2 regions of the Cupriavidus sp. 22TCCZM01-5 genome follow, and region 2 is predicted to be linked to the other one. Evidence: riboswitches for the same ligand, from Rfam matches in the RefSeq annotation. Region 2 holds a riboswitch; the other holds the start of a gene.
What was found. A riboswitch is a leader RNA that binds a small molecule or an ion and turns the genes downstream of it on or off. The one in region 2 is predicted to bind glycine.

Region 1: another riboswitch for glycine. It lies ahead of gcvT (glycine cleavage system aminomethyltransferase GcvT); the one in region 2 lies ahead of AC3FNH_RS09240 (D-amino acid dehydrogenase).

Annotation. Positions count from the first base shown of each region.
Region 1 is NZ_JBYOJR010000010.1:49,211-52,614, reverse strand. It holds gene AC3FNH_RS12140 (UvrD-helicase domain-containing protein) at 1-1,293, opposite strand, end outside; gene AC3FNH_RS12135 (YMGG-like glycine zipper-containing protein) at 1,564-1,800, shown strand; glycine riboswitch at 1,863-1,951, shown strand; glycine riboswitch at 1,973-2,106, shown strand; gene gcvT (glycine cleavage system aminomethyltransferase GcvT) at 2,204-3,331, shown strand.
Region 2 is NZ_JBYOJR010000007.1:93,241-96,644, reverse strand. It holds gene gudD (glucarate dehydratase) at 1-5, shown strand, start outside; gene AC3FNH_RS09245 (Bug family tripartite tricarboxylate transporter substrate binding protein) at 64-1,071, shown strand; glycine riboswitch at 1,384-1,483, shown strand; gene AC3FNH_RS09240 (D-amino acid dehydrogenase) at 1,626-2,876, shown strand; gene AC3FNH_RS09235 (sigma-54 interaction domain-containing protein) at 2,880-3,404, opposite strand, start outside.

The DNA.
Region 1 (3,404 bases), on a different contig from region 2:
CACTTCCAGCGTGGTGTTGCCGATGCCGCGGCGCGGCGTGGTGATCGCGCGGATGAAGGCGGGATCATCGTCCGGGTTGGCGATCAGCCGCAGGTAGGCGCAGATGTCCTTGATCTCCGCCTTGTCGAAGAAGCTCTGGCCGCCCGACAGCACGTAGGGAATGCGCTCGCGCCGCAGGATCTGCTCGAACAGCCGCGCCTGATGATTGCCGCGATACAGGATCGCGTAGTCGCGGAATTGCGCGCGGCGCTCGAACTTGTGCGCTGACAGGCGAAACACCACGGATTCGGCCTCGTGCTCCTCGTCGTTCATCGGGTGCACGGCGATCGGGTCGCCCATGCCGTGCTCGCTCCACAATTTCTTGTCGAACAGCTTCGGGTTGTTGGCGATGACCGAATTGGCCGCTTCGAGGATGCGCACGGTCGAGCGGTAATTCTGTTCGAGCTTCACGACCTTGAGGTCGGGGAAATCGGTCTGGAGCAAGCGCAGGTTGTCCAGCGTGGCGCCGCGCCAGCCGTAGATGGCCTGGTCGTCATCGCCCACGGCGGTGAACGCCGGCGCGCGCAGGTGCGACCCGCCCGCCAGCAGCTTCAGCAGCTGGTACTGGCACGCGTTGGTGTCCTGGTATTCGTCAACCAGGAAGTAGCGCAGGCGGTTCTGCCACTTGAGCTGCACCGCTTCATTGCGCGCGAAGAGTTCGGCCGGCAGGCGGATCAGGTCATCGAAATCCACCGCCTGGTAGGCATTCAGCGTGGCCACGTAGTTGCGGTAGACCAGCGCGGCCTGGTGCTCGTCTGCATTGGCGGCCTGCGCGATGGCCGCTTCCGGATCGACCATGCCGTTCTTCCACAGCGAGATGGTGCTCTGCACGCCGCGGATCAGCTTCTTGTCGGTGGTGCCAAGCTGCTCCTGGATCAGGCCGAAGCAGTCGTCGGAATCCATGATCGAGAACTGCGGCTTCAGGCCCACGTGTTCGGCCTCCAGGCGCAGGATCTGCACACCCAGCGAGTGGAACGTGCACACCGTGAGCTGCCTGAGCGGCAGGCGCTTGCCCTCGCGCGTGGTCTTGCCCTCCATCAGCTTGCCGATGCGCTCCTGCATCTCCTTGGCCGCCTTGTTCGTAAACGTGACGGCGGCGATGTGGCGCGGCTCGAAGCCCTTGTCTTCGATCAGGTGCGCGATCTTCTGCGTGATCACGCGCGTCTTGCCCGAACCCGCGCCGGCAAGGACGAGGCAGGGCCCGTCCAGGTAGCGGACGGCTTCGGATTGGGCAGCATTCAGGCCGTGGGTCATGCGTGGGATGTGTCTGACGTGGGCGGGGCGGCGGAGGCGCCTGGTACGCAACATGCCGCAGCATGTCGGCGGCCGGCGCGAAGCCGGCCATGTTAACACGCGCGACAGCGGCGGTTCTGTCAGCGGAAACCGGTATTTGCTTGGCGCGCATGTTACCGGGGTAACACTTGGTAAGTCCCAAAACCGGCGGCACATCGCGGTTTCTAATGAGTAGGCGGGAGGGATTCCGATCCGTCCCGGGCCTGTTTGAAGTCACTTCCGGAGCCAATCATGAGAACTCTACGAGCCCTTGGCAAGGCGACACTGGTAGGCGTGGCAGTAGCGGCCCTCGCGGGCGGTTGTTCCGATATGACGCCAAAGCAACGTAATACCGCAATCGGTGCGGCCGCCGGTGGCGTGGGCGGCGCCGTGCTGACCAACGGCAGTGCGGTCGGTACCCTCGGCGGCGCCGCGCTCGGCGGCGTGGTCGGCAACGTGGTCACGGACGACAACCACCATCACCGCTAAGGGGTGACGAAAGCGGGCGGGCCTGCCGCGTTGACAAAGGCAGGGCCCTCCCGTACATTGCGCGCATCCGACCGGGAGAGCGCGCACAGTATTGCGCCGCCGAAGGGGTATCACCCGAAAACTCTCAGGCACCACGGACCGTTCGGATCGGCATGCAACATGCACACGATGCATGCCGCACTCTGGAGAGCGGCACCCGCCATTAAGATGGCGAGCGTGCCCACCGAAGGGGCGCGCGAGGACCGGGCCTGCCATCAGGCAGAGCCGCCTCGTAATCTCTCAGGTATCGAGGACAGAGGGGTCATCCGCCGCAGCGGATTGCGACGCCATTCGGGCGAAGCAAGCGTTGCGGCGGATGACCCTTTTTTCGTTTTCGCAACCGAGATTGCCCCCGAGGATTCCCATGACGCTCCAGGCCACGCCCCTCAACGCCATCCACCGCGCTCTCGGCGCCCGCATGGTCGATTTCGGCGGCTGGGACATGCCAGTCAACTACGGCTCCCAGATCGAAGAACACAACGCGGTGCGCGGCGACGCCGGCATGTTCGATGTGTCGCACATGTGCGTGGTCGACCTGGCGGGCCCGAATACCCGCGCGTTCCTGCGCGGCCTGCTGGCCAACAACGTCGACAAGCTGCAGACCCCGGGCAAGGCGCTGTACTCGTGCATGCTCGACGAGAAAGGCGGCGTGATCGACGACCTGATCGTATATTTCTTCGCCGAGGACCGCTTCCGCCTGGTCGTCAATGCCAGCACGGCGCTCGGCGATATCGAATGGATCGGCGCGCGCAATGACGCCACCGGCAGCGGCGTGACCATCACCCCGCGCCGCGATGACGTGGCCCCGGCTGGCGTGCTGCCGCTGGCCATCGTTGCCGTGCAGGGCCCGAATGCCCGCGCCAAGGTGTGGAGCGCCTTCCCGTCCACTCAGCCTTCCGACGCCCTCAAGCCCTTCAACGCCGTCGTGGTGCAGGATCCTGCTATCGGCGAGATCATGGTCGCGCGTACCGGCTACACAGGTGAAGACGGCTTCGAACTGGTCGTGCCCGCCGAGAGCGTTGCCGCTGTCTGGGAAAAGCTCGATGCCGCGGGCGTGCGCCCGGCCGGGCTCGGCGCGCGCGACACGCTGCGCCTGGAAGCCGGCATGAACCTGTATGGCCAGGACATGGACATCAACGTCTCGCCGCTGGACGCGGGCCTGGCCTGGACCGTGGACCTGCAGAGCGAGCGCGATTTCACCGGCAAGGCGGCACTCGCCGCCGCCGGCCAGCGCCAGCAGTTCCTGGGCCTGATCCTGCGCGACAAGGGCGGCGTGCTGCGCGCCCACCAGAAGGTCATCACCGCGGCCGGTGACGGCGAAATCACCAGCGGCACCTTCAGTCCGTCCCTGTCGCAGTCGATCGCTTTCGCACGCCTGCCGATGGGCGTGGCGGTCGGCGATACCGTCCAGGTGGAGATCCGCGACCGCAAACTCGCGGCGACTGTGGTTAAACTGCCGTTTGTGCGTAATGGCAAGGCACTCGTGAGCTGAGGCGGCAACGCCCCGGCCCACCACAACGGTCGCCCGTCGCGCCTGCACCATCCACCGATGGCAGGCGCCCGAA
Region 2 (3,404 bases):
GCTAAGGGACGCGTCGGCTGGCCCGGCAGGCAGCGACCAATCAAACCTCAACAGGAGACAACAATGATCGATCTTTCCACGCTGCTGCGCCGCTGTGCCGGCGCGGGCATGGTCCTGGCAGCGGTAGCGGCCGTGACCGTCGCGAGCGGCGCGGCCACGGCGGCCAGCCCGGCCTGGCCGCAAAAACCGGTTTCGGTGGTGGTGCCGTTCCCCGCGGGCGGCTCGACCGATACCATCGCACGCATGCTGGCCGTGCCGCTCAACGAGAAGCTGGGCCAGCCCTTTGTCGTGGATAACCGGCCCGGCGCGACGGGCGCGATCGGCGCGACCTTCGTCAAGCGCGCGCCGGCGGACGGCTACACCATGATGGTGGCGTCGATCGGCGTCTATGCGGTGAATCCGTTCCTGCAGAAGAACCTGTCCTATGATCCGGCCAGGGACTTCGACCTGCTCACCGTGGCAGTACGCGCGCCCAATGTGCTGGTGGCCAACCCGAACTTCCCGGCCAAGACCATGCAGGAACTGGTCGGCTACATGAAGAAGAACCCGGGCAAGGTCGCCTTCGCGACCTCGGGCGCCGGTTCGTCGGACCACCTGACTGCGGCCCTGTTCTGGCAGAAGAGCGGCACCGACGGTTTGCACGTACCGTACAAGGGCGGTGCGCCGGCCATCTCCGACCTGCTCGCCGGACAAGTCGATGTGTCGTTCCAGAACATCAACGCGGTGATCCAGCATATCCGCAGCGGCAAGCTGCGCGCGCTGGCGGTGACGTCCGACAAGCGCGCGGCGGTGCTGCCGAACGTGCCGACCATGGCAGAAGGCGGCGTGAAGGACGTGGAAGTCTATTCGTGGCAAGGTGTCGCTGCGCCGCGCGGCCTGCCGCCCGACGTGAAGAGCCGCCTGCACGGCGCGCTGGTCGGCGCGCTCAACGAGCCGAAGATGCGCGACAAGCTGGCTGAAAGCGGCTTCGAGGTGGTGGCCAATACGCCCGAGCAGTTCGTGCAATTCGAGAACCAGGAGCTCAAGCGCTGGAAGTCGGTGATCGAGCAGGGCAAGATCACGATCGAGTAGTAGGCAGGCGAGTCATCTTGCCGGTCCCGCTGCCGCAAGGGAGCGGGGTGCCTCGACAAGGGCGGCCATGAGGCCGCCCTTGTCATTTCCGCCGGCCGCGAGCGATGCCGCGCATTTGGTTGCAGCAGTTTTGACTGTCGGGGAACTTCGGTCGCGGATGCGATGCTGGCGCAGGGCGTGATCTGAGGGCCTTGGCCTGGGCGTTGCTAGGGATAACCCGATTCCCCGCGCCCGGGCACTTCCAGATATCATCGCCATGCGGCCAGGTTCCAAGCCTGCCGCAAAGCGGCGCCGGACCAACCCCCGGCGCCGTGCGACCTCGCAGGAGAGACCGGAACGCCGCCAGGCGGGTCCGGCGCCGACGGAGCAACCGCCCCGGAAACTCTCAGGCACCGAGGACTGTGGCGTCGCAAGTAAAGATCTGGAGAGAGGCGCTTCGCGCCCACCGAAGGGGACGGCATGGCCAGGCCATGTCCAAGCTCTCAGGTACCACGGACAGATGGGGCAGGGGACCGGCAACGGTCAAATTCATCCTTGCTTCAGGACAATCTGTCATGTCTCACATGCTCGTCATCGGCGCCGGCATTACCGGCGTCACGACCGCCTATACCCTCGCGAAACAGGGCTATCGCGTTACCGTGCTGGACCGTCACCACTATCCGGCGATGGAAACCTCGTTCGCCAACGGCGGCCAGCTTTCCGCATGCAACGCCGAGGTCTGGAACAATGCCGGCACGCTGCTCAAGGGCCTAAAATGGATGATGAGGCGCGACGCGCCGCTGCTGCTCAACCCGCGCCCGTCGTGGCACAAGTATTCGTGGCTCGGTGAATTCGTCGGCAACCTGCGCAACTACCGCGCCAACACCATCGAGACCACGCGCCTGGCCATTGCCGCGCGCCAGCGCCTGTTCGAGATGGCCGAGCGCGAGCAGATCGATTTCAATCTGGAGCGCCGCGGCATCCTGCACTTCTATCACGACCGTCCCAGCTTCGAGGCCGCGGGCCGCACCAACCAGATGCTGGTGGAAGGCGGCCTGGAACGCTATGCCGTCACGCCGGAAGAGATCCGTTCGATCGAGCCGACGCTGCAGGGCAACTACTACGGCGGGTACTACACGCCGTCCGATTCCACCGGCGACATTCACAAGTTCACGCGCGGCCTCGCACGCGCGTGCGAGCGGCTCGGCGTGACGTTCGTGCATGGCGTGGACGTGAAGTCGGTGGACCTGCGCAAGGATGGCGTCACGATGCGCGTGGCCGCGTCGGAAGCCGCCGTGGCTTCGGGGCAGGGTGGGGGCGAACGCGAGATCGCGGGGACGGCGGTGGTGGTGTGCGCCGGCGTGGGCAGCCGCCATATCGCGGCCATGCTTGGCGACCGGCTCAATGTCTATCCGGTCAAGGGCTATTCGATCACGGTGCATCTCGATGACGAGCGCAGCGTGAAGAACGCGCCGTACGTGAGCCTGCTCGACGAAAGCGCCAAGATCGTGACCAGCCGGCTTGGGGCCGACCGTTTCCGCGTTGCCGGCACCGCGGAATTCAACGGCGACAATCGCGATATCCGTGCGGACCGCATAGCGCCGCTGGTGTCATGGGTACGGCGCAACTTCGATATCGAGACCTCGCGGTCGGTGCCGTGGGCCGGCCTGCGGCCGATGATGCCCGACATGATGCCGCGGGTCTCGCGTGGCCGCGCCACGCGCGTGTTCTACAACACGGGACACGGGCACCTGGGCTGGACGCTGTCGGCCGCCACGGCAGCGATGATCGCCCAGACCATCGCCGCGAGCCATCCGCTTCACTGACCCTCAGTCCTCTGTCACCCCGGCCGGCGCCATGCGCCCGGCCGCGCGGTGCGCCACCAGCTTCTTGTAGAACGCCGCGCGGCTGATGCCGATGGCCGCGGCAGCGCGCGGTACGTTGCCACGGCTAGCGGCCAGTGCCTGCGACAGGTAGGCAGCCTCGTACTGCGCCATGGCGTCGGCGTAGCCCGGTGGCGCCGGCGTATCGCTCGCCGCGGGCACCGGGGCGGACGCAGGGGCCGGCGCCGTGACCGCGCGCCGGCCCAGCAGCGGGGCCAGCATCGACGCATCGACTTCGCCGCCGTCGTGCATCATCACCAGGCGCTCCAGCGTGTTGCGCAGTTCGCGGACATTGCCTGGCCAGTCGTGTTCGCCCATCAGGGCGAGCGCACAGTCGGACAGCACCGGCGCGTCGCGTTCGGTGCGCCTGCAGATTTCTTCGAGGATCGCGTAGGCAAGCGGCAGCAAGTCCGCTTGGCGCAGCCGCAGCGGCGGCACGCAGATCGGCACGACATTGAGCCGGTAGTAGAG